DNA from 4 places in the Vibrio cholerae genome. Region 2 is predicted to be linked to each of the others. Evidence: predicted binding sites of a transcription regulator. Region 2 holds the regulator's gene; each other region holds the start of a gene.
The links. Region 2 encodes MetJ, which represses methionine synthesis genes. Its sites were predicted from a motif close to TTAGACNTNTANANGTCTAA; they were not measured.
Positions count from the first base shown of each region.

Region 1: a site for MetJ is predicted at 4,248-4,267, ahead of metH (methionine synthase). Genes of this name have one in related genera too.
Region 3: a site for MetJ is predicted at 1,839-1,858, ahead of metN (methionine ABC transporter ATP-binding protein MetN). Genes of this name have one in related genera too.
Region 4: a site for MetJ is predicted at 2,292-2,311, ahead of metE (5-methyltetrahydropteroyltriglutamate--homocysteine S-methyltransferase). Genes of this name have one in related genera too.

Region 1 is NZ_CP043554.1:2,565,198-2,572,983, reverse strand. It holds rRNA gene F0316_RS11960 (23S ribosomal RNA) at 1-1,979, shown strand, start outside; rRNA gene rrf (5S ribosomal RNA) at 2,109-2,224, shown strand; tRNA gene F0316_RS11950 (tRNA-Asp) at 2,250-2,326, shown strand; gene F0316_RS11945 (cation:proton antiporter) at 2,785-4,119, opposite strand; gene metH (methionine synthase) at 4,316-7,786, shown strand, end outside.
Region 2 is NZ_CP043554.1:181,940-189,725, forward strand. It holds gene metF (methylenetetrahydrofolate reductase) at 1-60, opposite strand, end outside; gene F0316_RS00900 (bifunctional aspartate kinase/homoserine dehydrogenase II) at 347-2,758, opposite strand; gene F0316_RS00905 (O-succinylhomoserine (thiol)-lyase) at 2,771-3,937, opposite strand; gene metJ (met regulon transcriptional regulator MetJ) at 4,205-4,522, shown strand; gene F0316_RS00915 (malic enzyme-like NAD(P)-binding protein) at 4,632-5,909, opposite strand; gene rpmE (50S ribosomal protein L31) at 6,217-6,435, opposite strand; gene priA (primosomal protein N') at 6,690-7,786, shown strand, end outside.
Region 3 is NZ_CP043554.1:2,059,241-2,067,026, forward strand. It holds gene treR (trehalose operon repressor TreR) at 145-1,095, opposite strand; gene gmhB (D-glycero-beta-D-manno-heptose 1,7-bisphosphate 7-phosphatase) at 1,160-1,720, opposite strand; gene metN (methionine ABC transporter ATP-binding protein MetN) at 1,956-2,990, shown strand; gene F0316_RS09550 (methionine ABC transporter permease) at 2,980-3,657, shown strand; gene metQ (methionine ABC transporter substrate-binding lipoprotein MetQ) at 3,694-4,503, shown strand; gene F0316_RS09560 (Zn-ribbon-containing protein) at 4,636-5,412, opposite strand; gene syd (SecY-interacting protein) at 5,414-5,962, opposite strand; gene queF (NADPH-dependent 7-cyano-7-deazaguanine reductase QueF) at 6,059-6,904, shown strand; gene F0316_RS09575 (tetratricopeptide repeat protein) at 6,919-7,786, shown strand, end outside.
Region 4 is NZ_CP043554.1:1,209,113-1,216,898, forward strand. It holds gene F0316_RS05770 (hypothetical protein) at 50-736, shown strand; gene F0316_RS05775 (DUF4250 domain-containing protein) at 853-1,053, shown strand; gene metR (HTH-type transcriptional regulator MetR) at 1,060-1,977, opposite strand; gene metE (5-methyltetrahydropteroyltriglutamate--homocysteine S-methyltransferase) at 2,373-4,658, shown strand; gene F0316_RS05790 (GspS/AspS pilotin family protein) at 4,933-5,331, opposite strand; gene F0316_RS05795 (YciI family protein) at 5,333-5,629, opposite strand; gene yciA (acyl-CoA thioester hydrolase YciA) at 5,704-6,123, opposite strand; gene F0316_RS05805 (septation protein A) at 6,283-6,828, opposite strand; gene F0316_RS05810 (hypothetical protein) at 7,061-7,285, opposite strand; gene F0316_RS05815 (YdcF family protein) at 7,483-7,786, opposite strand, start outside.

The DNA.
Region 1 (7,786 bases), 570 kb from region 2:
CCAGTAAGTACTATCCGGGAGACACACGGCGGGTGCTAACGTCCGTCGTGGAGAGGGAAACAACCCAGACCGCCAGCTAAGGTCCCAAAGTATTGCTAAGTGGGAAACGATGTGGGAAGGCTCAGACAGCTAGGATGTTGGCTTAGAAGCAGCCATCATTTAAAGAAAGCGTAATAGCTCACTAGTCGAGTCGGCCTGCGCGGAAGATGTAACGGGGCTAAGCAATACACCGAAGCTGCGGCAATGTCTTTTAGACATTGGGTAGGGGAGCGTTCTGTAAGCCGTTGAAGGTGAATCGTAAGGTTTGCTGGAGGTATCAGAAGTGCGAATGCTGACATGAGTAACGACAAAGGGGGTGAAAAACCTCCTCGCCGGAAGACCAAGGGTTCCTGTCCAACGTTAATCGGGGCAGGGTGAGTCGACCCCTAAGGTGAGGCCGAAAGGCGTAATCGATGGGAAACGGGTTAATATTCCCGTACTTCTGACTATTGCGATGGGGGGACGGAGAAGGCTAGGTGGGCCAGGCGACGGTTGTCCTGGTTCAAGTGCGTAGGCTTGAGAGTTAGGTAAATCCGGCTCTCTCTAAGGCTGAGACACGACGTCGAGCTGCTACGGCAGTGAAGTCATTGATGCCATGCTTCCAGGAAAAGCCTCTAAGCTTCAGATAGTTAGGAATCGTACCCCAAACCGACACAGGTGGTCGGGTAGAGAATACCAAGGCGCTTGAGAGAACTCGGGTGAAGGAACTAGGCAAAATGGTACCGTAACTTCGGGAGAAGGTACGCTCTTGATGGTGAAGTCCCTCGCGGATGGAGCTGACGAGAGTCGCAGATACCAGGTGGCTGCAACTGTTTATTAAAAACACAGCACTGTGCAAAATCGCAAGATGACGTATACGGTGTGACGCCTGCCCGGTGCCGGAAGGTTAATTGATGGGGTTAGCGCAAGCGAAGCTCTTGATCGAAGCCCCGGTAAACGGCGGCCGTAACTATAACGGTCCTAAGGTAGCGAAATTCCTTGTCGGGTAAGTTCCGACCTGCACGAATGGCGTAATGATGGCCACGCTGTCTCCACCCGAGACTCAGTGAAATTGAAATCGCTGTGAAGATGCAGTGTACCCGCGGCTAGACGGAAAGACCCCGTGAACCTTTACTACAGCTTGGCACTGAACATTGAACCTACATGTGTAGGATAGGTGGGAGGCTATGAAGACGTGACGCCAGTTGCGTTGGAGCCGTCCTTGAAATACCACCCTTGTATGTTTGATGTTCTAACTTAGACCCATTATCTGGGTTGAGGACAGTGCCTGGTGGGTAGTTTGACTGGGGCGGTCTCCTCCCAAAGAGTAACGGAGGAGCACGAAGGTGGGCTAATCACGGTTGGACATCGTGAGGTTAGTGCAATGGCATAAGCCCGCTTAACTGCGAGAATGACGGTTCGAGCAGGTGCGAAAGCAGGTCATAGTGATCCGGTGGTTCTGTATGGAAGGGCCATCGCTCAACGGATAAAAGGTACTCCGGGGATAACAGGCTGATACCGCCCAAGAGTTCATATCGACGGCGGTGTTTGGCACCTCGATGTCGGCTCATCACATCCTGGGGCTGAAGTCGGTCCCAAGGGTATGGCTGTTCGCCATTTAAAGTGGTACGCGAGCTGGGTTTAGAACGTCGTGAGACAGTTCGGTCCCTATCTGCCGTGGGCGTTGGAAGATTGAAGGGGGCTGCTCCTAGTACGAGAGGACCGGAGTGGACGAACCTCTGGTGTTCGGGTTGTGTCGCCAGACGCATTGCCCGGTAGCTAAGTTCGGAATTGATAAGCGCTGAAAGCATCTAAGCGCGAAGCGAGCCCTGAGATGAGTCTTCCCTGATACTTTAAGTATCCTAAAGGGTTGTTCGAGACTAGAACGTTGATAGGCAGGGTGTGTAAGCGTTGTGAGGCGTTGAGCTAACCTGTACTAATTGCCCGTGAGGCTTAACCATACAACACCCAAGGGGTTTTGTAGTGGACTCAAAGCTAAGCGCATAAGAATGTGTGTGAGAACGAAGACAGCTTTCCAGAATTGTTGGTTATCACTTTTTAAGAAAAAGTGAAATCAAAAACAGAATTTGCTTGGCGACCATAGCGTTTTGGACCCACCTGACTCCATTCCGAACTCAGAAGTGAAACGAAACAGCGTCGATGGTAGTGTGGGGTCTCCCCATGTGAGAGTAGAACATCGCCAGGCTTTTAATTTGGTCTAACCAGACAGCGGAGCGGTAGTTCAGTCGGTTAGAATACCGGCCTGTCACGCCGGGGGTCGCGGGTTCGAGTCCCGTCCGCTCCGCCACTTATTACGAAACCCAGTCTTAGGACTGGGTTTTTTGCTTTCTGGAAATCATTGAAAGCCATAGGTAATTACCGCTTATCGCCTATCCCAGTACTCATCCTCTACGATGTTCAATCATCCCAAGCTGTCCAACTCTTCTTACTGCTCTTTTTGTCTTTGTCTTTTTGCGTTTATCCTACGAGTGTACTTTATCAACGTTATCCTTAAGCTTATCCATCAGAGTCTATATGCAGTGTTTGGAGAAAACTCGGTAAGCAAATACAGCCGAAACTGCTGTAGCTTCAAGTCCACAAACCAAGGCTTAGGTAACTAGGAATGAATCTATGCACATAGGTATTTGCTCATTTATCGCCTACCTGCAGCTCCAAGTCGTTTAAGTCGTCTAGTCATCGAAAGGATTCTGAGGGTAATAAAAAACCGCAGTGTTTAACTGCGGTTTGTCGATAAAACAACGGAGATTAGTGCTGTTGTTCTTGCTGAGGTATAGGGGATTGATTGTCTGTATTTCTTTCAGCTTGGAGGGCTTTTTCAGCCTTTTTAGCTTTCTCAATCATAGGAGTAATGGTTGAGCCTTGAACTAGGATAGAAAACACTACCACGGCGTAAGTCATCACCAGAATCAGCTCTTTTACATCAATCAATTTCTCAGGAATTACCATGATTCCAGAGGGTATTGAGAGCGCCATCGCTAACGCGAGTCCCCCACGTAAGCCACCCCAAGTCAGAATACGAATCGACCAAGGGTTGTAACTACGGTAGCGTTTAAATCCGATGTAGGAGACAAATACGCTGAGGTAGCGGCCACATAACACCAGTGGAACTGCAAAAGCCATTAAAATCCAGTCTTCTTGATGGAACTCAAACAGTAGCATTGACATACCAATCAGCAGGAATAGGACGCCGTTGAGAAATTCGTCTACGAGTTCCCAGAAGTGATCGAGATGCTCTTCACTCTCTTTTGAGAAGCCTATGAAACGAGTCCAGTTACCAATCATGATCCCAGATACGACCATAGCGAGTGGACCAGAAACATGGATCACATCGGCAAATGCATAACCAGCGGTCGGAATACCAATCGTCAGCAACAGCTCCATAGAGTGGTCATCGGTTGCTGAAATCAGGTAGTGGAACAGGAGACCTAATAAGAAACCGTAAACAATGCCACCGATCGCTTCTTGGATGAAGAGAAGGGTAACGCTGCCAACCGTTGGTGTTTCATGCCCGAAAGCGATGGTAAAGATGGTCACGAAGATAACCAAGCCAAAACCATCGTTAAACAGTGATTCGCCTTCAATTTGGGTAGAAATACGTTTCGGTGCTTTGAGCTTTTTGACAATCGCGAGGACCGCAATTGGGTCGGTGGGGGAAATGAGTGCGCCAAATAACAAGCAGTAAACCAAATCAAACTGGATACCGATTAATTGGCAGAAACCATAGAGAGTAAATCCAATAAAGAAAGTCGAAAACAGCGTTGCGCCAAGAGCCAATACCGTAATTTCCCATTTCTGATCTTTTAGATTTGGCAGCTTAATGCCAAGACCTCCAGCGAAAAGAAGAAACCCTAAAATCCCTTTGAGTAGAAAATTTTCAAAGTTAATACTGGTGACGGTTTCGGTGGCGATTTGATTGAGATGAAACCAGTCGTTTTGACCCGCGATCAAGATCAGTAACGATAACATCATCGAACCTGCGGTGATTGCGATGGTAGTCTGCATTCGGCTGATCTTGCTATTAATAAATGCAATCAACATGGCTGCCGCAGAGAGGAAGCACAAAGTGTAGTAGACGGACATTCTCTTCTCAGTGTGTGTAACAATTTGTGAACGAAATTGTCTTTCTCTGTTGAGTAAATAGCAAATACTTTTTCATCACATAGGGTTCAGCTCACATCATCATGGTGAGTCACGAAAGAATGGTTGTTTTAGACGTCTAGATTTCTGAATTTTGTGTGATAGGATGTGGCAAACGCATAAGGAATGAGGCGGTATTGTGGGAAAAGAAGTAAGACAACAACTCGAACAGCAATTGAAACAACGTATCCTACTGATTGATGGTGGTATGGGTACCATGATTCAGAGTTATAAGTTACAAGAGGAAGACTATCGCGGTGCACGATTTGTCGATTGGCACTGTGATTTGAAAGGAAATAACGACCTCTTAGTGCTTACTCAGCCGCAAATTATTAAAGAGATTCACTCCGCTTACCTTGAAGCTGGGGCGGATATTCTTGAGACCAACACCTTTAACTCAACCACGATTGCCATGGCAGACTATGACATGCAATCGCTCAGCGCCGAAATTAACTTTGCCGCCGCTAAGCTTGCACGTGAAGTCGCGGATGAGTGGACGGCTAAAGATGCAAGTCGGCCACGTTATGTGGCTGGTGTGCTTGGGCCAACCAACCGTACTTGCTCTATTTCGCCAGATGTGAACGATCCGGGATTTCGTAACGTCACTTTTGATGGGCTTGTTGAAGCTTATTCCGAATCGACGCGCGCTTTGATCAAAGGTGGCAGCGATCTGATCCTCATTGAAACCATTTTCGATACACTGAACGCCAAAGCCTGTGCGTTTGCTGTCGATAGCGTATTTGAAGAGCTGGGCATCAGCTTACCTGTGATGATTTCCGGCACGATTACCGATGCCTCTGGGCGAACTCTGTCAGGACAGACAACGGAAGCTTTCTACAACGCCTTGCGTCATGTACGGCCGATTTCGTTTGGCTTGAACTGTGCGTTAGGCCCTGATGAGCTGCGCCAGTACGTGGAAGAGCTTTCACGCATTTCAGAATGCTATGTTTCCGCGCACCCAAATGCCGGACTGCCCAACGCGTTTGGCGAATACGATCTCTCTGCCGAGGAGATGGCAGAACATATTGCGGAATGGGCGCAAGCAGGCTTTCTTAACTTAGTCGGTGGTTGCTGTGGTACAACACCTGAGCATATCGCCGCCATTGCCAAAGCCGTCGAGGGTGTGAAACCAAGGGCTCTGCCAGATCTGAAAGTAGAATGTCGTCTCTCGGGTTTAGAGCCGCTCAATATTGGCCCTGAAACCTTGTTTGTTAACGTGGGCGAACGTACTAACGTCACCGGTTCAGCGCGTTTTAAGCGTTTAATTAAAGAAGAGCAATACGACGAAGCGCTCGATGTGGCGCGTGAGCAAGTCGAAAACGGCGCGCAGATCATCGATATCAATATGGATGAAGGCATGTTGGACGCCGAGGCGTGCATGGTGCGCTTTTTGAATCTATGCGCCTCTGAACCAGAAATATCCAAAGTTCCGGTGATGGTCGACTCCTCTAAATGGGAAGTCATTGAAGCGGGTCTGAAATGCATTCAGGGTAAAGGCATCGTTAACTCTATCTCTCTAAAAGAAGGGAAAGAGAAGTTTATTGCCCAAGCCAAATTGGTGCGTCGCTATGGTGCAGCCGTGATTGTGATGGCGTTTGACGAAGTGGGCCAAGCCGATACCCGTGAGCGCAAATTAGAGATCTGTCGTCGGGCTTACCATATTTTGGTCGATGAAGTGGGCTTCCCACCGGAAGATATTATTTTCGACCCGAACATCTTTGCCGTTGCGACCGGAATTGATGAGCACAATAACTATGCGCTGGATTTCATTAATGCAGTGGCGGACATTAAGCGTGAGCTACCGCATGCGATGATTTCTGGCGGTGTTTCTAACGTTTCCTTCTCTTTCCGCGGCAACAACTATGTGCGTGAAGCGATCCATGCTGTATTCCTTTATCACTGCTTTAAACATGGTATGGACATGGGGATTGTCAACGCAGGGCAGCTTGAAATCTACGATAACGTTCCGCTGAAACTGCGTGAGGCAGTGGAAGATGTGATCCTCAATCGACGTAGCGATGGCACGGAAAGACTGCTTGAGATCGCAGAAGCGTATCGCGAAAACAGTGTTGGTAAAGAAGAGGATGCTTCTGCGTTAGAGTGGCGCGCATGGCCTGTGGCTAAGCGCCTAGAGCACGCTTTAGTCAAAGGCATCACCGAATTTATCGTCCAAGACACTGAAGAAGCACGTCAGCAAGCCAGTAAACCGCTGGAAGTGATTGAAGGGCCGCTGATGGATGGCATGAACGTGGTCGGTGACTTGTTCGGGGAAGGGAAAATGTTCCTACCGCAAGTCGTAAAATCCGCGCGTGTCATGAAACAAGCCGTTGCGTATCTTGAGCCTTTCATTAATGCGCAAAAAAGTGGTAGCACTTCAAATGGTAAGATTTTGCTGGCGACCGTAAAAGGCGATGTGCATGACATTGGTAAGAACATTGTTGGCGTCGTGCTGCAGTGTAATAACTTCGAGATCATCGATCTTGGTGTGATGGTGCCTTGCGAGCAGATCCTCAAAGTCGCACGCGAGCAAAATGTCGATATCATCGGTCTCTCTGGGCTTATCACGCCGTCTTTGGATGAGATGGTACACGTGGCGAAAGAGATGGAGCGACAAGGGTTTGAACTACCACTCTTGATTGGTGGGGCAACAACGTCTAAAGCGCATACTGCGGTGAAGATTGAACAGAATTATCATGCGCCTGTGGTGTACGTGAATAACGCGTCGCGCGCGGTAGGGGTGTGCACATCATTATTGTCTGATGAACTGCGCTCCGGATTTATCGAACGTTTGGATCTCGATTATGAGCGCACGCGTGATCAGCATGCGCGTAAAACGCCCAAATCGCGTCCAGTCACGTTAGAGCAGGCACGTGCTAATAAAGCGGCGCTGGATTGGGCAAATTACACGCCGCCCGCTCCTGCGAAACCGGGTGTGCATGTGTTTGAAAACATTGCGTTAGCCACACTACGTCCTTATATCGACTGGACGCCTTTCTTTATGACTTGGTCGCTTATGGGCAAATACCCTGCTATTTTGGAGCATGAAGAGGTTGGTGAAGAGGCCAAACGTCTGTTTCATGATGCCAATGCCTTACTTGATAAAGTAGAGCGAGAAGGACTACTGAAAGCCAGTGGTATGTGTGCACTGTTCCCAGCAGCCAGCGTGGGTGATGACATTGAGGTGTACAGTGATGAATCGCGTACGCAAGTCGCGCATGTGCTGTACAACTTGCGTCAGCAGACCGAAAAGCCGAAAGGAGCCAACTACTGTTTGTCGGACTATGTTGCTCCGAAAGAGAGCGGTAAACGTGATTGGATTGGCGCGTTTGCAGTAACCGGTGGCATTGGTGAGCGAGCGTTGGCCGATGCTTATAAAGCTCAGGGTGATGATTACAATGCGATCATGATCCAAGCAGTGGCCGATCGTTTGGCGGAAGCCTTTGCGGAATATCTGCATGAAAAAGTGCGTAAAGAGATTTGGGGTTATGCGAGCGATGAAAATCTCTCCAATGATGAACTGATCCGTGAGCGTTATCAGGGCATTCGACCAGCGCCGGGGTATCCCGCGTGTCCTGAGCATACCGAGAAAGCGACTTTGTGGCAGATGCTG
Region 2 (7,786 bases):
GGAAAGCTCCGCAATGTTTTGGTTCAATGCATCGATATGGCTAGCGTGTGTATATCCCATCTTGTACTCCCTGTGACCAAGTGTCACTGCCTGAATCTGAATTGACGTTTAGACGTCTATATGGCTGTAGAATGTCGTGAATGCGCTTTGATGTCAACCTCGCCATTATGAAGATTACTCATGTTGATCGTGAAGTCGATTCACGCTCGAAAATGTCATTCAGCGCTATGTATGGTTCTTGGTGAGAGAGATAGAGCATGATGCTTTCTATACCCAAAAGTATAGAGGATGGGAGGGAAAGCTCGCCATTTCGACGAGCTTTGTTTTAAGGGGCAGAACAAGAGACTTAGAGTAGGCTCGCGAGCAGATTCAAATCCGACTGAATCGCGCCAGCGGTTACTTCACGTCCAGCGCCGGGACCTCGGATCACCAATGGATTATCGCGATACCATTTGCTCTCGATGGCAAAGATGTTGTCACACGGCAGTAAGTTAGCCAGCGGATGATCTTGCTCAAGCGCTTCAACGCCCACGCTGGCTTTGCCATTTTTCTCTAGCCTTGCGACGTAGCGCAGCACCTTGCCTTGCTTCTGCGCACGGGCGAGGCGTTCGGCTAGCTGCTCGTTGAGCAGTTTGCTGTTGTCGAGAAAATCATCCAGTGATACAGAGCGCAGCTCGGCAGGTACCAATGATTCCACTTTGACATTCTGCGGCTCGATCTCAAGGCCAGATTCACGCGCCAAGATCACCAATTTACGCATAACATCAGAACCATCCAGATCACTACGCGGATCGGGCTCTGTTAAACCTTGCTGCCACGCTAAATCCACCAGTTCACTGAATGGCAAGCTGCCGTCGTATTGTTGGAACAGCCATGAGAGCGTGCCGGAGAAAATGCCCGAAAGTGCCATGATGTCATCGCCGCTTTCACGTAGGTCACGCACTGTGTGGTTAATTGGTAAGCCCGCGCCTACCGTGGCGTTATACAGCCAGTGGCGGCCAATTTTGTGAAAGGCATCTTTAACTTGATAGTAATAATTCCCCGCAGCAGAGCCAGCCACTTTGTTGGCGGAAATCAGGTGCAAACCGTGTTCGGCAATGTCGAGATACTGCTCAGCTAACTCTTCGCTGGCGGTGACATCAATCACGACTGCTTCATCGTAACCTTCTAATGCGCCGAGTTTTTTCAGCCAGCTTTGCTCTTGATTGGGCAGTGCTTCATCTTGGAAATGCGTGGCCACTTGGTTTGGATTAATGCCTTGCTCATTAAACCAGTAGGTTTGGCTATCGACTACCGCAACCAACTCAAAATTCATGCCGTGGCGTTGTTCCAATTTCTCTTTTTGTTCAGCAAACAGTTTGAGCCAACTTGAACCAATATTGCCTTTGCCACACAGCGCAATCGCAACGCGTTTTTGAGCTTGGAAGAGCTGTTTGTGAATGGCGTTAACCAATGAATGAATCGGCGTTTGGCGAAGTATGGCAACCAAACTGAGGCTTGATTCTGACGCGCTGATAAACTCGACTGGTAAAGCATTCAGCTGTTGGTAGAAGCCATAACAGTGGTTCGGGTTTTTGGTGACGCCCGCACCGACCGCAGCAATCAGGTCATAGCCTTCTTTGAGTTTGATTTCCGCCTCGAACGCAGCATCTTGCAGCACCGCAAATGCGCCAGGCGCAATTTCTGCTGTGTAAGCTAAACGCAAACGGTATTGGTCAGGTTGTGCTTCGTAAGTCAGCGGTTGCAGTTGTACGCGCAGCAAATGTTGTAACACATCTTCTTGCAAGCGCTGGAAATCATGGTGATGAGCAAAGCTCAGCTCAATCAGCAGCACATCATCGAGTGAAGTAATGATTTTCGCGCCGCGACCAGAAGCCAGTACCCGCTCAATGCGAGTAGAACCCGATTCCGGTTGGTGGCTGCAACGTAAGTGAAGCTCCATGGTGCTTTGTGCCACAGGTTGTAGTGTGCGGCTGTGCATAACTGGCGCAGCTAAGCGTGCCAGCTCATTGGCTTCATCGAGTCTTAGCAGTGGCAGCAAACAGGCATCGCTGACAATGCGTGGATCAGCACTGTACACGCCAGCCACATCACTCCAAATGGTCACGCGTGAGACTTCAGCCAGTGCGCCAATCACGGTCGCAGAATAATCGGAACCGTTACGACCGAGTAGGACAGTATCGCCCTGTTCGTTTTGCGCCATAAAACCGGTGATCACCACACGGCGCTGGTTATGTTGTGCCAACACGGCTTTCAGTAGCGGGTAAGAGCGCGCGCGATCCACTTCCGGCTGTGTGCCCGCTTCGGCACGTAAAAATGTTCGCGCATCTTGTGCGACCGCTGGTAAATCTTGCTGGTTCAGTAATGCGGCGAGCAGGCGTGCCGACCATTGCTCGCCATGTCCTAAAACCCAAGCGTATTGTGCGTGACTAAGAGGAGCCGTGAGCTCGCCTAACACGCTGATCTCTTGTTGCAGTTGGCTAAGTAGTGGTTCGGCTGCTTCGTTGCTGAGTAGCTTAGTAATCAATTCAGACTGATATTGGCGCAGCGCATGTAAGGTTTCATGGGCAACGCGACCATCTTTACTGAGTGCTTCGACAAAACTGATCAAACGGTTAGTGGTTTTGCCAGCCGCAGAAACCACCACCAGATCATCACTTTTGGAATAACTTTTAAGAATTTTCGCGACACGCTGATAACACTCAGGGTCAGCAAGGCTACTACCACCAAATTTATGCAATTGACGGGGATGGGTCATTCACAAATCTCCTTAATTCGCGGCAAGAGTGTGCAAAAAGGCTTGGTCAAGATCGGCAATCAGATCAGAGGCATCTTCAAGACCGACGGAAAGACGCAGCAACTGCTGGGAAATTCCCGCTTCAGCTAAGGCTTCTTCGCCCATTGCACGATGAGTCATAGACGCGGGATGGCAGATAAGACTTTCTACCCCACCAAGTGACTCTGCCAGTGAAAACAGCGCCAACTTACCCACAAAGAATTTCAACTGCTCAAAACTGCCGGCAAACTCGAAACTGAGCATAGCGCCAAAGCCAGATTGCTGTTTTTTGGCAATCTCATGACCCGGATGGTCGAGCAGACTTGGATGATAAATTTTGCCAACCAAAGATTGAGTCTGTAGATAAGCCAAAATCTGTTGCGCACTCTCTTCATGCACGCGCATCCGCGCGCCCAGCGTGCGAATACCACGTAAGGTCATGTAGCTATCAAATGGAGTACCAGTTGAACCTAAACAGTTGCCCCACCAAGCCAACTCTTCTGCATGTTGCTTGTGTTTACAGATCAACACGCCGCCAATCACATCCGAGTGACCATTAATGTATTTGGTGGTGGAGTGCAGCACAAAATCCGCGCCCAAGGTGAGAGGCTTTTGGAATACCGGGGTTAAGAAGGTGTTATCGACCGCTACCAAAGTGCCTTGCGTTTTCGCTAACTGGCAAAGATGAGCAATATCCACCACACGCACTAAAGGGTTGGAGGGGGTTTCAATCAGCAGCAGTTTGGGCTTGCGGGCTAAAGCTTGGGTGAGTGCGGCTGCGTTGGATTGATCCACAAACTGCACTTTGAAATCGCCTTTTTTAGCGCGAGTGTTGAGCAAGCGATAAGTGCCGCCATAGCAGTCATGCGGCGCGACAATCAGATCGTCAGGGCCTAACAAGGCTGTGACCCACAAATTGATGGCCGAAGTGCCACAGTTGGTCACTACGGCACCTTCTCCACATTCAAGCTCATATAAGGTTTGTTCTAATAGGCCTCGGTTTGGGTTGCCTGAGCGGGTGTAATCGTATTTAGGTACTTCGCCAAATGCGGGAAAACCATAGTTGGTCGAAAGATAAATAGGGGGCACAACGGCATGGTATTGAGTGTCCGATTCAATCCCGGTACGAACCGCAATAGTGGCTGGCTTGCGTGTGGTCATGGAGTTTCCTTGCTGGCTATTCTGTCCTAGAGGGCTTCATCATATACCTTTCCTGCTTTAAGCTGCAGTGTCGGTTGTCGCATCGCAACTTTCCCTAACTGGGGGATGAGGTTTATTCGTTGCCCATAAATTACTCGACACTTTACTGATGTTAAATAAAGACGTCAACACTTCTAGACGTCTATATGTCTTTGCTTATGGCGGTAAATCCCGCTAAAATTAGGGCCTTTGAAATTTCGATTCGAACCACAATAACGAAGGTGCGCAATGGCAGACTGGAATGGCGAATACATCAGCCCCTATGCAGAGCATGGGAAAAAGAGCGAGTTGGTAAAAAAAATCACGGTATCCATTCCGCTGAAAGTTCTCAAAGTGCTAACGGATGAGAGAACACGCCGTCAAGTCAATAACTTACGTCACGCAACCAACAGTGAATTGCTGTGCGAAGCCTTCTTGCATGCTTATACCGGCCAGCCGCTGCCGACGGACGAAGACCTACGTAAAGATCGCCCTGATGATATTCCTGCCGAAGCCAAACGTTTGATGACCGAAATGGGGATTGAGTTCGAATCTTACGATGAGTAACGATTGGCGTGAGTGATACGGGTTCATTGAACAAATCCTGCTTATAAAAAAGCCCCTCATATAACTGAGGGGCTTTTTTATCGACTTTTTATCCAAATAAACAAGCAGATTAAGCCTGCATGTAGTTTTCTGGCATTGGGATACGAGCAACACCCGATTCCACTGCCGCTTCCGCGACGGCGCGTGCTACGCGTGGCAATAGGCGTGGGTCCATCGGTTTTGGAATGATGTAATCAATACCGAAACTGAGCTTATCCACTCCAGCAGCTGCCAGCACTTCGGCTGGCACAGGCTCTTTCGCCAGTTGGCGAATCGCCTCTACCGCAGCCAGTTTCATCTGGTCATTGATTTCACTCGCGCGCACATCGAGTGCTCCACGGAAAATGAACGGGAAACAGAGCACGTTGTTAACTTGGTTTGGATAGTCGCTGCGGCCTGTCCCCATGATCATGTCGTTACGCACTTGATGAGCAATTTCTGGCTTGATTTCAGGATCTGGGTTGGAACAGGCAAACACCACAGGCTTGTCGGCCATCAGCTTAAGGGCATCCGCTGGCAGCAAGTTAGGGCCAGAAACGCCTAAGAACAGATCCGCTCCCGCAATCACATCTTCCAACGTACGCTTGTCGGTGTTGTTGGCAAACAGCGCTTTGTATTCATTGAGATCATCACGGCGAGTGTGGATCACGCCTTTGCGATCCAGCATGTAGATTTTCTCACGCATTGCCCCGCATTTGATCAGTAGCTCCATACACGCCACCGCTGCGGCACCCGCACCAAGGCAGACGATAATACAGTCTTTCAGTTGTTTACCTTGCAGCTCAAGGGCGTTAAGCATGCCAGCCGCGGTGACAATCGCAGTACCGTGTTGGTCATCGTGGAATACAGGGACATCACAACGCTCAATCAGGCGGCGCTCAATTTCAAAGCAGTCTGGGGCTTTGATATCTTCTAAGTTGATGCCGCCGAAAGTATCAGCAATGTTAGCGACAGTATCGATAAATTCGTCGATCGTGCGGTGTTTTACTTCAATATCAATCGAATCCAATCCTGCGAAGCGTTTAAACAGCAGTGCCTTACCTTCCATGACAGGCTTAGAGGCCATCGGGCCTAAATTTCCCAATCCTAAAATTGCGGTGCCGTTAGAGATCACGGCCACCGTGTTGCCTTTCGCGGTGTACTTATACACATTGTCAACGTTTTGCGCGATTTCACGCACTGGCTCAGCTACACCTGGGCTATAAGCCAGAGCGAGATCGGCAGCAGAATCGGCTGGCTTGGTCAGTGCAATACCAATTTTGCCCGCGGTTGGGTAAGCATGGTAATCCAGAGCGCGTTGGCGAAATTGTTCTTCAGGTGTTGGGTTGAGGCGATTGTCATCGGACATAGGGCTGTTCTCTTATTGTTATTTATGGGGGAGGTCGCAAATTTTAAAGTAACTATTGCAAACTGCCTAGGTTAGACACTGAGCAAAGCGTACAAAAAAAGCGAAGATCTTGCTGATAAGACCAGTGAAAATGTGAATCACGGAGAAGAAATAGCCAGAATGTGCCAATTCAAAGGGTTGTATATGCAGATAAGTGAGTGTCCAATTCATCCTCGCTGGAAGTGAGATGAGATAGCGGTGGCGGGGTTTAAGCTATGAAAAAAGGACGCCGAAGCGTCCTTTTTCAAAATCTAGCGTAAAGCAGAAATTACTTCTTCGCAGACAGTGCGCCGAAACGCTTGTTGAAGCGCTCAACACGACCACCGGTGTCAACGATACGTTGCTTACCAGAGTAGAATGGGTGGCACTTGTCACATACGTCTAGGTGCATTGTGTCTTTACCTAGAGTAGAGTTGAAAACGAAAGAGTTGCCGCAAGAACAAGTTGCGTTTACTGCTTTGTATTCTGGGTGGATACCAGCTTTCATGGGATAACCTCAATTTAGGCCGTGTCGCCATCCGAATCGATTGTCGTCGGACACCACACGTAGTGTTAAAAATAACGAGTTTGCATATCCAGAGAGGTCAACCCTCTAGGATGCCGTAAGGCGCGATATATTAATGAATCTCGAGTTTCGGATCAACCGATCGCGCCGATTATTTCACCAAAAGCGCGGGTCGAATTTCTGTCAAGCTTCCAGTAGACTGTGATCCGTTTGATTTTTCCCTGTTTTGGACCCTGATGCGACCCACCATTGCCCGAGTTTGCCTGCCTGTACCTCTGGATAAGTCTTTCGACTATCTGATCCCAGCTCATCTATTTCCCGTGCTGGGCGGTCGTGTGCAAGTGCCTTTTGGGCGACAAACCTTGGTCGGTATTGTCCAGTCGCTGACACATCAATCCGATTTTCCTATCGAACAACTGAAATCCGTGCAAGCCGTTTTGGATGACGCGCCCGTGTGGCCAGATAAACTGCAGTCTCTGCTGCACTGGTGTAGCCAGTTTTATCATTATCCGCTCGGTGAAACGTACGCGAATGCCTTGCCCGGCGCACTGCGCAAAGGCAAAGCGGCAGAGCTGACTAGCCATAAAGAGTGGCGTTTGACCGCGCTTGGTCAAGAGCAACTGATGCAAGGGGTGAAGCGTGGCGCGGTAAAACAAGCGCAAGTTCTCCATTTGTTGCAGCACGGCGCTTTATCGCACCAAACTTTGCTTGATGAAGAGGTGAGCAGTACGACCCTCAAAGCCTTGGTCGAAAAAGGGTGGATTGAGTGTGAAGAGCGTAAACCTGTGGCGCGTCCTTGGCCGCAAGAGCTGGAAGCTAAAGTCGATAAACCTAAGCTTAATCAAGAGCAGGCGATCGCGATTGCGGCGGTGAATAGCCAGCAAGGTTTCGGCTGCTTTTTATTAGAAGGGGTAACGGGCTCAGGCAAAACAGAGGTGTATCTTAACCTCATCACCCCTGTATTGGCGCGTGGTGAACAAGCCTTGGTGTTGGTGCCGGAAATTGGTTTAACTCCACAAACCATCAACCGTTTTCGCCAACGTTTTAATGTCCCCATCGAAGTGATGCACTCGGCGCTCAACGATACTGAACGCCTCAACGCTTGGCTGGCGGCGCGCGATAAAGTGGCGGGGATTGTGATTGGTACGCGCTCGGCGCTGTTCACACCCTTTGCCAAATTGGGCATTATTATTGTTGATGAAGAACATGACAGTTCTTACAAGCAGCAAGATAGTCTGCGTTATCACGCCCGAGATGTCGCTGTGATGCGCGCGCATTTGGAGAATATTCCGATTGTGCTCGGCTCGGCGACGCCAGCTTTGGAAACGTTGCA
Region 3 (7,786 bases), 1.1 Mb from region 2:
AATCCCATTAATTGAATGGGATCACACTGTGCGTTATTTATGCGTCAATTTAGTGTAGTAAAAAGAGAGGCAAAATCACGAAAGTGGCGAAAAAGCCACTGATGAGGAGCCGAATGAAAGCACCGAATTAAAGAAAGAATAGGCTTAGCGTGACACTGGCATTTGGGTCAAATGCACACAGCCATGGTCAGAGCCGCATAGCTGCTCAATCAGCAGATCTGCCGCCAGTTTTCCGGCCTCACGATAACCAGGATCGACACTGAATATGTTCGGAAACAGGAAAGAGAGCAACTCATTACCACCAACCCCCGTCACCACTACGTCATCTCGCTGCAGCTCTTGCAAACGCTTAATCACACCGAGCGCCAAAGTATCACTCGCGCACACAATCGCTTGGGTTTGCTCAGTCAGCACTTTATCTACCAGCAGATAAGCACTTTCATGATGCAGTTGTCCGGTTTGGTAATTCGCCACAATCTCATGCTCAACACACCAATTGAGATAGGCGTTGAGTCGCTGCTCACCCGTGGTTTTGTCACGTGGGTCGACCCCAATGAAGGCAATATCGCGTAACTGTTTTTGTGCCAAATGCTGCAGCGCACGCTCAATCACCCCAGCATTATCATAATTGATAGAGGAAATCTCATCACTGTGCATGGCCAAGAGCACGCAGCGATGCTGCCAACTGAGTAAGGCATCATGATCGATGTCGGTAAAGCCAAACACAATGACGCCATCCACTTGCCGCTTGGCGAGCACTTTTAAGTGAGCATTGGTTTTTTCGCGGCTAAATTGGCTTTCCATGATCACCACATCGTAGCCGTGAGCATAGAAAGCTTGCAGCATAGTGCTGACTGCTTTGTTTTCAGAAGGAGAATCCAGACGTGAAATAATGATGCCCACGACTTTCTGACTACCACCACGCATGGTTTGTGCCGATTTAGAGGGCACATACCCCGACTCTGCAATCACCTGCTCTACTTTAGCGCGGGTTTCAGGCTTCACTTTAGGATCATTGGTTAACACGCGCGAAACGGTAGATTTACCGACGCCTGAAAGTCTAGCAATGTCTAAAATAGTCAGTTTTCGATTCATGCGTTTGTATTGGTATTCATTGATAAGAAAAGAATGAGCGGTCAATAAGGTCACTGAAGCGACCTTATTTTTTCACTCGCAGTAGATAATGAGGCACATCGCGAATGCTATCGAGCACCACGGTCGCTAAGGCTTCACCTTGCTCTGTGATTGGCTTACCGGTGCGCACCAAAATCTTAGTGCCTACACCCGCCGCTTCAGCTGCCATCATATCTTCGGCTTTGTCACCGACCATCACCGAATTGGCCATGTCGATGTTCAGGAAATCACGCGCCGAAAGAAACATGCCCGGCTTAGGTTTACGGCAATCACACTCTTCTTTGTATTGCCCAATACCATGTTCAGCATGGTGCGGACAGTAATAGATACCATCAAACTCAACACCATTATCGGCAAAGTTCCAGTCCATCCATTGGGTGAGAGAAATGAAACGCTCTTCGCTAAATTTGCCGCGCGCAATACCGGATTGATTGGTGACCAGCACCAACAAATACCCCATACGCTGCAAAGCCGCAGTCGCTTCAAATACACCTTCAATAAATTGGAAATCGTGCTCATCATGCACGTAACCATGATCGACGTTGATCACGCCATCACGATCCAGAAATACGGCGGGTTTGGCCAAAATGCTATCTCTTTCAAGTCACTTTGCGCGAATTATTGCACGCTTTATTTTTTTCATCACTATCTATATTTTTTTCGTCACTATCTAATAACCTTCTCGTCTAATCACTCATAACCATTTAGACGTCTAGACGTAAAAATATCTATTGACTTAAACTCAGCAAGCCCATAGCATCGACTACCAATTGAGGAAGAGGCCGATAGATTATTCTGCCTTGAGCAGTACAGGGTTGCACATGATTGAGATTAAAAGCGTAAATAAGGTGTTCTATCAGGGGGATAAGCAAATCCACGCCCTGAAAGATATCAATTTATTGATTCCACAAGGTACAATTTTTGGGGTGATTGGCTCATCCGGTGCTGGGAAAAGTACGCTGATCCGTTGTGTCAACATGCTAGAAAAACCGACTAGCGGCCAAGTGATTGTCGATGGCGTAGATTTAACCACGCTCAATAATCCACAACTGTGCGCAGCCCGCCGTAACATCGGCATGATTTTTCAACATTTTAATCTGCTTTCATCACGCACTGTGTTTGAAAATGTGGCTCTGCCGCTGGAGTTAGCGAGTCAATCACAACAACGGATAGAAACTAAAGTCACGGAATTGCTGGCACTGGTTGGTCTCTCTGAGAAAAGAGAGAGCTACCCGGCGAATCTTTCTGGCGGCCAGAAGCAACGTGTCGCGATTGCTCGCGCTTTGGCAAGCGATCCCAAAGTATTGCTGTGTGATGAAGCCACCAGCGCACTAGACCCAGCGACAACGCAGTCGATTTTAGAACTGCTTAAAGAGATTAACCGTCAGCTTAACCTGACCATTTTGCTGATTACCCATGAAATGGATGTGGTGAAAAGCATCTGTCATGAAGTGGCGATCATTGGTGGCGGTGAGCTGGTTGAGAAAGGCACGGTCGGCGATATTTTTGCCCACCCGAAAACCGAGCTGGCACATCAATTCATCCGCTCAACCTTGGATTTATCGATTCCTGAAGATTACCAAGTGCGCTTACAGCCAACTCGCGTGGCAGGCAGCTACCCACTGGTGCGTTTGGAATTTACCGGCGCCACCGTGGATGCACCACTGATGACGCAAATTGCTCGCAAATACAATATTGATGTCAGCATTCTTAGCTCAGATCTGGATTACGCCGGCGGCGTGAAGTTTGGCATGATGGTCGCTGAAATTTTTGGTAATGCCGACGATGATGAAGCCGCGATTCGTTATCTGCGCGAAAACAACGTTAAAGTAGAGGTGCTAGGTTATGTCCTTTAATACGATTGCACAATGGTTTGCACTCAATAGCGACCTACTGTTAACCGCCACATGGCAAACACTGTATATGGTCGCGATTGCCGGTGCGGTGGGTTTTGCGCTCGGGATTCCGCTAGGTGTGATTCTCCATACCACCAAAAAAGAGGGCTTACTGGAAAACCTACCGCTGAACCGTGTACTCGGCGCCGTGGTTAACATCGGTCGCTCGGTGCCCTTTTTGGTGTTGATGGTCGCCATCATCCCTGTCACCAAACTGATTGTCGGCACTTTTATCGGTACCACTGCGGCCATTGTGCCACTCACGATTGGGGCGATTCCGTTTGTAGCGCGCCTGATTGAGAGTGCGCTGCTTGAAGTGCCAACCGGCTTAGTGGAAGCGGCGCAATCTATGGGTGCGACGCCACTGCAAATCATTCGTAAGGTACTGCTGCCTGAAGCGCTGCCGACGATTTTAAACTCAGTCACGATTACTCTCGTGACACTGGTCAGCTACTCAGCCATGGCGGGTACCGTTGGCGGTGGTGGTCTGGGCGATGTGGCGATCCGCTATGGATTCCACCGTTACGACATCACCATCATGGCGGTCACTGTGGTCATGCTGATTGTACTGGTACAAATTATTCAATCCATCGGTGATGCGTTGGTACGCCGCGTCGATCATCGATAAGTAAAACAAAAGCCTTTTTTGAACAAGGAGTTCATCATGAAGTTTAGCCTGAAAAGTTTACTGACTATCGCTGCTGCAGCCTCAACCCTAATTTTGGCCGGCTGCGGTGAAAAAGCCGTAGATAACAACAAAGTGAAAATTGGTGTTATGGCAGGGGCGGAAGCACAAGTTGCGGAAGTGGCAGCCAAAGTGGCTAAAGAAAAATACAATCTGGATGTCGAATTGGTGACTTTCACCGACTACGTAACACCAAACGCGGCATTAGATGATGGTTCTATCGATGCGAACGCATTCCAACACAAACCTTATCTCGATAAGCAAATTGCCGATCGTGGTTACAAGCTAGCGATCGTCGGTAACACCTTTGTTTACCCGATTGCAGGTTACTCAAAACAGATCAAATCGGTTGATGAACTACAAGATGGCGCGCGCATTGCGGTTCCAAACGATCCAACTAACCTAGGTCGCTCACTGCTGCTGTTGCAACAACAAGGTCTGCTCAAACTGCGTGAAGACGTCGGTCTACTAGCAACCGTACGTGACATCGTTGAAAATCCAAAGAAACTTGAGATCCTCGAGTTAGATGCAGCCCAGCTACCACGCTCACTGGATGATGTGGCTCTGTCTATCATCAACACCACTTACGCGAGCTCAATCAACCTGACCCCAGAAAAAGATGGCATCTTCGTTGAAAACAAAGAGTCACCTTACGTCAATATTTTGGTTGCCCGTGAAGCAAACGTGAACGCCGAAAACGTACAAAACTTCAAGAAAGCCTACCAAACCGATGAAGTCGCTAAAGCCGCGTCTGAAATCTTCCAAGGTGGCGCCGTAAAAGGCTGGTAATCGCCATTTCTAATGGTCTTCCCGCTTAAAAACAGAAAAGGTTGGCGCTACGCCAACCTTTTTTATTACTGAGTGCTTTGAATACGAATAGAGAAAAGATGAATGCGGGGGCATGAAGGTGCATCCAGCACTCTATTTCAAGTGATCCCAAGAAATATTGGAGACAATCCGGCACGGCTCACAACGGAAATGGAAGATGTCGTGCAGTGGCTCATCCAATAACCACTCTCCGCCGCACTTAGGGCAAGGGCGCGCTTTTTCTTGCGCAAGGCTACTGCCTCCCACCCGATACTGATAGTAATAGGTCGGCACTTGAGTCAAAAATTCAATCCGGCCACGTAAATCCCAACCTCGGCGGAACAAATCACTGTCCACATCGCAAATCTCATGCAGCGCAGCATGCTCCGCTTTGCACGCTCCGGCCATTTGCAATTCATCACACGCTTGCCACTCGGTTTGCCATTTGATCACCGCTTTGTGATCACCATTAAAGGTCGGCGGATTACGATACAGAGGAATAGGCAACAGACTTTCACCGCTGCGCAGTGGTGAACACGTATGCACATAGGTGGTGTAAAGCACCTGCCAACTCGGCATTTCCTCTTCCGCGGCTTGTTCTGAGTTGATGTCTAACCCCAGCACGCGAACTTTCGGCGCGAGCAAACTGGCCTCACTCAAACGGCTCACACAAACTTCAACGTATTCGGAATGAAATTTCGGGTGCAAGCTCTCTTTTTCAGGGCAGACGGCGCGCACGTAAAACACTCCGTCACCCAGCACAATCGGAAACTCGCGCCCCAATACTTGTCCGTTATAGCGCAGCGCATCCATCAAGCCGTTGATGGCTTTATCCACGGCGCTGATGGTGGTGTTATCAAAACACTCAAACTCCAACTCAACCACGTACATCTCAATTCACCTTTGGTTCAAGCTGTTCTAAAAACGTCTCAAGATCGGCAGTCAATACTTCACGCTGCGCTGTCCCTAATTTCTCGAGGATCACATTACCACTCAGGTTACACACTGAAATCACTGCCATTTCATCCTCGGTAGTGGCGATAAATACGGTTGGCTTTTGCTTTAAGCGGCGCTGCATCACCAAATGCCCCAAGATGTTTTCCTGCAGGCGGGTGAAATCGTCTTCACTCCATACTTGCAGCAAAGTCAGCTCTCGGCCTCGCCACTGCGCAGGCATATCAGCACTAAACTGGCTGGCGTAAAATGCTTTAATATCCTCGTGCAGCGTGAGCTCAATCGCCCGCTCGACATTACTGAAATCTGCCCAAACCTCACGATTGACGGGACGCCAGCGCACCACATCGGTCAGCTCTTCGACCACACAAGGCGAAGACAGTCCCAATAATTCATCATTTTCCGGTAATTGGCCGGTTTGCTGGGCACAATGTTGTAGAAAACGCTGACTGAATGCACTCAATGCTTGCACTACGCTTTGCGTCATAATCATCTCCATGTTGAGTTTGCGCCGCCTCGTTAATGACACTGGCACTGGGATTGCGTAAAATTCTGCACATTCTAATTGAATCGACTGAAAAACATGAGCAAATATTCCGATGCCAAAGAGCTGGCAAGCTTAACTCTGGGTAAAAAAACCGAGTATGCCAACCAGTATGACCCAAGCTTACTGCAACCTGTGCCACGCAGCTTGAACCGCAATGATCTGCATCTTAGCGCGACTCTGCCTTTTCAAGGCTGCGATATTTGGACGCTGTATGAGCTCTCTTGGCTCAATCAGAAAGGCCTGCCCCAAGTGGCGATCGGAGAAGTGTCGATTCCAGCGACCAGTGCCAATTTGATCGAATCCAAATCGTTCAAGCTCTATCTCAACAGCTACAATCAGACTCGTTTTGCGTCTTGGGATGAGGTGCAAACGCGCTTAGTGCACGATCTTTCGGCCTGCGCCGGTGAAACCGTGACCGTAAAAGTCAAACCACTGAGTGATTACACCGCAGAGCCGATAGTGACCATGCAAGGCGAGTGCATTGATGATCAAGATATTGAAATCGCTAACTACGAGTTTGACGATGCCTTGCTGCAAGGTGCAGCACAGGGTGAAAAAGTCAGCGAAGTACTGCACAGCCATTTGCTTAAATCGAACTGCCTAATCACCAATCAACCCGACTGGGGGAGCGTCGAAATTGCGTATCACGGCGCTAAGATGAATCGTGAAGCCTTACTGCGTTATCTTGTCTCTTTCCGTGAGCATAATGAGTTTCATGAGCAGTGTGTTGAGCGTATTTTCACCGACATTATGCGCTACTGCCAACCACAGAGTTTGACCGTGTATGCGCGTTACACTCGACGCGGTGGTTTAGATATCAACCCATTCCGCTCCAGCCACCAGTCAGCACCGAACCATAATCAACGCATGGCGCGACAATAAGGATACGACTTAGGATGAGATTTCTGCGCTGGATAACCATAGCGACCTTACTTCTGGCTTCAAGTTGGGCTCAGGCCACGATTTACTCTTCACCTATGCTCAATGAAGCTAGCGGCTTGGTCGAGGTCTCACCCTTACAAGCAAAAAAAATGGCGCAGCAGTACCTTAATGAGCGCCATTTAGCCGAGAAACAGGAAAAACACCCCGCCACAATTGCTCGAGATGAAGCCGACAGCCGGACACGCACACCCGGCAGTACGGTCGATGCCTTGATGATTTTGGCGCTCGCCTTGGATAATCTTGGTGAACATGAACAAGCGCAACAGATTTTGCGCGATGCCAATGCACTGACTGAACAATACCAACTCCCCTATCTACACCTCGATGTGCAAATCCTTAGCACTCGTCTTATTTGGCAAAAAGAGGGCGATGCACAGGCCGCGCGCGAAAGAATACAGAAGATCAATGAGCAGTATCAGGTGATCGAAAATGCCGATCAAATCGCCAAAGGCATTGATTACAAACTTACGTTACTCAGTGCCGAAATCGCCTCAAAAGCCAATGAGCTTGAATTGGCCGATAAGCTGTTTGCCAAGGCCAAACCCTATCTTGACACCTTACAAAACGAAAAACCGGCCATTGAGTATCACCTAACCTTAGGTGAGCACAATCTTAGCCATGGACGTTACAACCTGGCGCTTTCCGAATTGCTGATCGCCTACTGGAGTGCTATTGAGAACAACGCCGGCGTGCTGTTAGCGCAAGCAAACACACTGCTAGGCAAACTGTTTTTCAATCGCCAAGTGTTAGATAAAGCACTCGATCACTTCTCACAAGCGGCAGACTTTTATGGCCGCTACGAACAATCGCCATTTTTATCTG
Region 4 (7,786 bases), 1.0 Mb from region 2:
GAGGTTTGCTATTATCTGCCACCTCGACAGCTCTCTGATTTGGCAAACTATGCTTTATTCTCTGATTTCCGTATTCGCACCTATGTTATTGGGCGCGCAAATCATTTTGACACTGGTGCTGGTCAAGGGGGAAATTTGCCCCGGACAGCGTGGTCGTATCCACAAAGTATTGCCTGCGTTAGCGGTGCTCTGGTTGGCCGTGGCGTCGATCAAAATTGAAGCGTTTCTGGTGGTGTTTGCTCTGTTTTACTTCTATTCGCAAGTGCAGACTAAAAAAACGCGTGAGGAAGGCCCGCTTTGGGTGATGTATTTAGCCAATGGTTTAGCACTGGCTTACGTCGGGATTTTGATCAGCGAAGCGCCAGCATGGCCCGCATCGCTCACTATCTTTGCGGCGATTTTCCTGCTGGGTGCGATGTTCGGACATTTGCTACTGACACTGGCTCGCTCACGCTTACAAGCCTTTCATCGAATCTTGCCTGTGGTAGGGATTGTATCTGCCATGCTCACTGCGTTATGCCTCTTGCCTTATGTTTCTGGTTTGAATGACGAGCAACTGCAAACACTATTGATGCCGATTGTGATGAGCTTTGGCTTATTGATTACGGGTATCGTGGCGTGGTGCTGGCATTTGATCTCTGGCAAAACCGTCAATAAATGGCAGTTATTGCTCGCCGGGCTTTTGGTGCTGGCATCCGCAACCGGATTCCACGGTTTGTATCAAATGCCGTTGTAGCGCAGTGGAGTGAAGTGCGTCGCACAGATCACTTTTCGTTACCCAAATAGCGACTATGCTTGATGAAGTTGGGGAGCGGAAACGCTGAGTGAAAACATTCAATCAGGAGTGATGTGATGGATCTGAGCAACGTACGAAACTTCGATAGCGTGATCTTGCTGGGCATCGTCAATGAAAAACTGCGTTTGGAATGTGACAGTCTGGATGAGTTGATCAGCACTTATGAAATGGATATTGAGCATCTGGTCGGTAAGTTAGACGTACTGGGTTATCAATACGATCCTCTTACCAACCAGTTCAAAGCTTATGCTCGGTAGTGATGCCTAAAGTGAAGCCATCTTGATCCCATCAAGGTGGCTTTTGCATTGTTGGCGTGCGGTAGCGAAAAAGGCTTGCAGGTAGCGTTTGTCTTTTTCGCTATGGCGAGTGGCGGCAAACAAGCGACGCCATAGCCCTTTACCTAACGGTTTACTGGTGATGAGCCCTTGGCGTGAAAACTCGCTGATTGCCCAATTGGGTAGTGCCGCAACACCTAATCCTGCCGACACCATTTGTACCAGCATCAACGTATTGTCGGCTTGCTTCCAGCGTGCGGGCTCAACGCCTGCGGGTTGCAAAAAGTGCTTCACCACATCCAATCTTTGCTTTTGCACCGGATAGGTGAGCATGGTTTGATCGGCTAAATCTTGGGGCTCAATACCGGCTTTGTCAGCCAATGGATGGTTGGTGGCGGTGATAAGGCGCATTTCAAAATCAAACAGTGGCTCATAATGCACTTCTGAGCGTGGCAAAATATCTGAGGTGATCACCAGATCCAATTCCCCCGCTAACAGCGCGGGTAGAGGTTCAAACCCAAAGCCGGACGAAAAATCCAGCGCCACATTTGGCCAGCTGACCTGATATTCGCGCAGGGCGGGCATTAGCCATTGAAAGCAGGAGTGGCACTCAATCGCCATGTGCAGGCGTCCATTCACATCTTCTTTAAGGCTTGCCAGTTCATTCTCGGCGCGTGACATCTTAGGCAAAATATCGTCCGCCAAACGCAGCAAAATTTCGCCTTCGGCGGTAAAACGCACTGGGCGTGTTTTACGCAAAAAAAGCTGCCCGCCAATTCGCGCTTCCAAGTCTTTAATCTGATGCGAGAGCGCAGACTGGGTGAGATGCAACGAGGTCGCGGTGGCGGTCAGTGAACCGGTATCGCGTAGCGAGATCAGCGTTTTCAAATGTTTCAGCTCTATCATGAACTCTCCTCACTTATCCCTAAGCCAACATGAATTTTTAGCTAAGTTACGCCGATTTTTCGGAGCTGTAAACATCTAGATGGCTATAATCTTCCTGCTTGAAGCCGCAGCGGTGTTGGCTACATTCGTTCACCCCAATCACATAGTGTGTCTATGCTCATGGGGATGAACTCACTTGCCGCCTACCTGCAACTCCAAGCAGTTTGGTTATAAATAGTAAAGGTAAATTGATAATCGCCAGTGCCAACATGAAAATTACTAATAAACAAGTTGAATAAATGAACCTTGTTCTCGAAGGCGTACAACGCGATAGTTTAGCCATCCAGACATCTTTCGATGTGCTGAGGCAGCTTAGAGCTTCTACGACCTATTAAGAACAGACAAAGGATTTTCACATGACAACGACACACATTCTTGGTTATCCCCGCATTGGCGAAAAACGCGAACTTAAATTTGCTCTTGAAAAATACTGGCGTGGTGAGATTGACCAAGCGGCTTTGAAACAGGTCGGCAGCCAAATTCGTCAACAAAACTGGGCATTGCAAAAAGAAGCCGGATTAGACTTTGTGACCGCGGGTGACTTTGCTTGGTACGACCATGTACTCACCACCACGCTGTTACTCGGCCATGTGCCTAAGCGCCATAACCACGGTTTTCCTGATTTAGATACGCTGTTTCGCGTAGGCCGTGGTCAGTCACAAAATGCCTGTGGCTGCGGAACGGGCAGTGCGGCTTCTGATATGACCAAGTGGTTCAACACTAACTATCACTACATCGTGCCGGAGTTCAGCTCTCACGACACTTTCAATGTGAGCTGGCCACAACTGTTTGAAGATGTGAATGAAGCGCTGCAAGCGGGTCACGATGTAAAACCTGTGCTGCTTGGCCCAATCAGTTACCTCTATTTAGGTAAAGAAGTGGAAGAGGGTTTTGATCGTTTAACGTTGTTGCCGCGTCTATTGACCGCTTACCAAGCGATTCTGAGCAAGCTGGCGAAGCAGGGTGTGCAATGGGTACAAATCGATGAGCCTATTTTGGCGTTAGAGCTGGAACCCCGTTGGCAAGAAGCATTTAAACTGGCTTATCAGGTGATCCGCGGTGACGTCAAACTGCTGCTGACCACTTACTTTGATTCAGTGTTAGACACGCTTGATAAGATAGTGGAACTGCCGGTTGATGGTCTGCATGTGGATATTTCGGCCGCTCCAGCGCAGCTCGAAACTATTGTGAACCGCTTGCCTTCCGATTGGGTGCTTTCTGCGGGGGTCATTAATGGCCGTAATGTTTGGCGTGCCGATTTGAGTGCCATTCTGGCTCGTCTACAACCTGTAAAAACCTTGCTGGGTGAGCGTTTGTGGGTCGCCAGTTCCTGTTCACTGCTGCACAGCCCAGTCGATCTGGATCTGGAAGGCGATCTGAGCGCAGAAACCCGCAGTTGGTTTGCGTTTGCTAAGCAGAAAGTGACTGAAGTTGCGTTGCTTGGGCGTGCATTGGAAGGGGATGCAGCGGCCATTTTGGCTTGTGATACCTATAGCCAACCAATTGTTGCGCGCAAATCTTCTCACACGGTGAACAAGGCTTCTGTGCAAGCGCGTATCAATAATATTACGGCGGCATTGGCAGAGCGGAGTGCGCCTTATATTGAGCGTGCTCATCACCAAGCAGAAGTATTGGGTCTGCCTTTCTTACCGACCACGACCATCGGCTCTTTCCCACAAACAGGAGAGATCCGTACTGAGCGTAGTGCGTATCGCCAAGGCAAGCTGAGCGAGCAAGAGTATGTGCAAGCACTGAAAGGCCATATTGCTGATGCAGTGAAACGCCAAGAAGCACTAGGGCTAGATGTGCTGGTACACGGTGAAGCGGAACGTAATGACATGGTGGAATACTTTGCTGAAAACCTCGCCGGTTTCCAAACCACGCAGTTTGGTTGGGTGCAGAGTTACGGTTCACGCTGTGTAAAACCAGCGATTGTGGTGGCGGATATTGAACGTGAAAAACCGATCACGGTAGAGTGGTCAACTTACGCGCAATCTCTCACGTCTAAGCAGATGAAAGGGATGCTGACGGGGCCTGTGACCATTCTGTGCTGGACCTTCCCACGTGAAGACATCAGTCGCCAAGAGATTGCTCAGCAATTGGCGTTGGCACTGCGTGATGAAGTGGCGGATTTGCAAGATGCAGGCATCAATATTATTCAAATTGATGAACCCGCGATTCGTGAAGGTTTACCACTGAAAAAACGCGATCATCAAACCTATTTAGATTGGGCAGTACAAGCGTTTAAGATTTCCGCAGGTAGCGCGCGTCCGGAAACGCAAATTCATACCCATATGTGTTACAGCGAATTCAACGAGATCATCGAATCGGTTGCGGCACTGGATGCTGACGTGATCACCATTGAAACATCGCGCTCCAACATGGAGCTGCTCAAAGCGTTTGAAGAGTTTAACTACCCGAACGAAATTGGCCCAGGCGTGTACGACATTCACTCACCGAACATTCCTGCACAAACATGGATTGAAGATCTGCTGCGCAAAGCAGCAGAAAAAATTCCAGCGCAGCGTTTGTGGGTCAACCCAGATTGCGGTCTAAAAACCCGCAACTGGCCAGAAGTGGAAGCGGCACTGACCAACATGGTCAACGCAGCGAAAGCACTGCGCGCGGAATGGCAAGGCTGATATACGCTTCCTACTTGAGGTTTACCTACAACGCCAAGTAGTTTGAGTAAACCGTTAGAAACCGCAAAGGCCTCTTATGAGGCCTTTGTTCTTTTCGTTTGTGTTGTTCAAGAGTCAATCTGGAATATCCCCTTGCTACTTGAAGCTGCAGCGGTGTTGGCTACGTTCGTTCATCCCAATCACATAATGTATCTATGCTCATGGGGATGAACTCACTTACCGCCTACCTGCAACTCCAAGTCGTTTGGGTATAGCTCGATGACTGCAAACTCGCTTAACCTTGCTTGCAGCTCTCTTTCGTGACCAACTGATCGGCCATTAATTGACCACGCGTGTTGCGCATTTGGATGCGGTAGCTGATCCCAACATCCAGATTCGAACGGATGTCTTTGTTAGCACAGAAGCTACTGACCGCGCTTTGTAGTACTTGCTCGGTCGGTTTGGCATTATTGGCATCCGTGTTGTACACCATCATTAGCTCAACAGTACTGCCTTTGGCGGTAGCACGGAGAACATTCAGTGGGCCAAACTCCAATGGTAACTCGGTCGAGAGTAAGCTGGCGCGGTTACCCGCCAATAGCTCAAGGTTACGCTGTTTTTCTGCTGAGCCAGAGCTGCAACCGACGAAAAGGAGAGTCGAGGCGATAACGCTGCTCAGGACGATTTTTTTCATATCAGAATACTTTTTTGAAAGGTTTAACAATGACGTTGGCATAAACACCCGCGGCGACATAAGGATCGGCATCCGCCCAAGCTTGTGCTTCAACTAAGGAGGCGAATTCCGCGATCACGGTTGAGCCAGTAAAGCCTGCCTGTCCCGGATTTTCGGAATCGATGGCTGGCATAGGGCCTGCAGTGAGCAGACGGCCTTCATCTTGCAGTTGTTGTAAACGCTCCAGATGTTTTGGGCGCACGCTCAGACGTTTTTCTAATGAGTTCTCGACATCCTGCGCAAAAATCACATACCACATAACACTTTAATCCTTATCAACTGACCAAAAGCAAAGTCAATACTCTACGCAACTCGCTTGTGAAACACAGCCTATCAAGATGATTTCTGTGATCCATTGCTGAGGCTTATTGCTCTGGGGCGGCCATTTGCATCAATCGCCACATAGTTAAAGGTGGCTTCACACACTTGAAAACGTTCGCCGACCCCCTCTTCTTTGACCGGCTTAACCCACACTTCGAGATTGATCGACATCGATGTGCGGCCAATCTTGGTGCATTCGCCGTAGCAACATACCACGTCACCGACTTTGACAGGTTTTTTAAAAGTGATACTGGAAACAGAAACAGTCACGATGCGTCCACAGGAGATCTCTTTAGCGAGAATACCGCCCGCTAAGTCGAGTTGAGACATGATCCAGCCGCCAAAAATATCGCCATTTGCATTCGTATCGGCAGGCATTGCGAGTGTGCGCAGCAGAAGCTGGCCTTTAGGTGAATTTACGGTTTGATTCATTTGGGGATCCACAGCAAACAAAACAGCGACCGAATACGGTCGCTGTGGATTAGGGGGCGGATTATAACCACAAATTCGTCACTGGATCATCCCTTTATACCCAGCCAATCTCCTTCCTGCTTGAAGTGCCAAATCGTTTGGGTATGCCATCAGGACAATTTATTGGTTTTTCTGTTTGGGTTCATGGGGAAGGTGTTTGTAGATGTAGCCCCCCGTGAGCAGAGTAAACACTAAGGTTGCCGCCAACAGACCAAATACCTTGAAATTAACCCAGACATCAAGCGGTAGGTGGTAGGCAACATAAAGATTGAGTGCAGCGCAGCCGCTGAAAAACATCACCCATGCCCAGTTAATGGTTGACCATACTGCATCCGGCAAGGTGAGCTCTTTACCGAGCATCCCTTTGATCGCAGGTTTACCCATGATTTGGCTGATGGTTAGACCGAGCGCAAAAACCACATACACAATCGTCACTTTCCATTTGATGAAGTTATCGTCATGCAGGGCTAAGGTCATGCCACCAAACAGAGCAACCATCACGAATGTGATGAGCTGCATTTTCTCCACTTTTTTGTACATAGCATAAGTGACAATCACTTGAACTGTCGTGGCGGCGATCAGCGCCCCTGTTGCTACGTAGATGTCATAAAACTTATATAAAGCGAAAAAAATGATCAGTGGAATAAAGTCGAGCAGTTGTTTCATTTTGGGTACGTCCAGTCAAATGAGTGGCGACAGTGTAGCGAAACTCTTTGGCAAGAAAAACTGTTAAGCGATGTTTGGATTCTCTACAGAGGCAAGCGCCGGTCGCTTAAGCCATGCTCAAGGCTGTAATGATTTGAAGTCAGGAGGGAGGCGGAGATAAACAAAGGATGGCTTTCGCCATCCTCATCTGTCACACATGACGAAGATAAGTGCACTTACCTGAGCCATCAGACTAGTTCGAAAAGTCATGTAATTCGTGAAGGTAGCCTTCGCTTCTTAGGGCTTCGAGGGTTGACGCTAATTCATCATCGGACATGGTTAAACAGCTGGATTTACCCGTCATGCCATACAAGGTCTGCTGATAATCAAGCGCAGAGTAATAGCCCATACGATCTTCCAACAATTCACGCATTCCTATGTGAATAAGGTCGTAGCAGTGGTGACGTTGTAATTCCATAATCAAACTCCTTGATTGCTGTTTGGAAAGTGGAGGCGACCCCAACGTTCATTTTTGCTCAAACAGGCACTTCTATCCAAAAAGTCACTTCCATTCCCAAAGTCACTTCTATTCAAAAAGTAGCATCTACCTAAAAAAGTCACTATCTAAAAAAGTAACCTATACCCCAAAATAGCTAAGCAAAACCGATGCCACAATCATGACATTTCAAGATTCACTTTTAATGGCAACAAGGCTTGATAGGCCTGCATCACTGGCTCTGGGATAGGTTGTGTGATTTGAAAACCCAGCGTTGGATAATCTCGGATGCGTTCAAAATCGCCCAGCATGGCATTGAGCACAAAATCACTGGTGAGCTCTGAAGTTAAATAGTCAAAAAAACTGCCTGCGGGTGAGGTAACCTGCACACTTTCGACCGATTCTGGCCACTGTTGCATAAATGTCGCATAAGCGCGACGTTCCATATAAGGTTTTTGCACCAGTAAGATGCGTTTGGCAGGC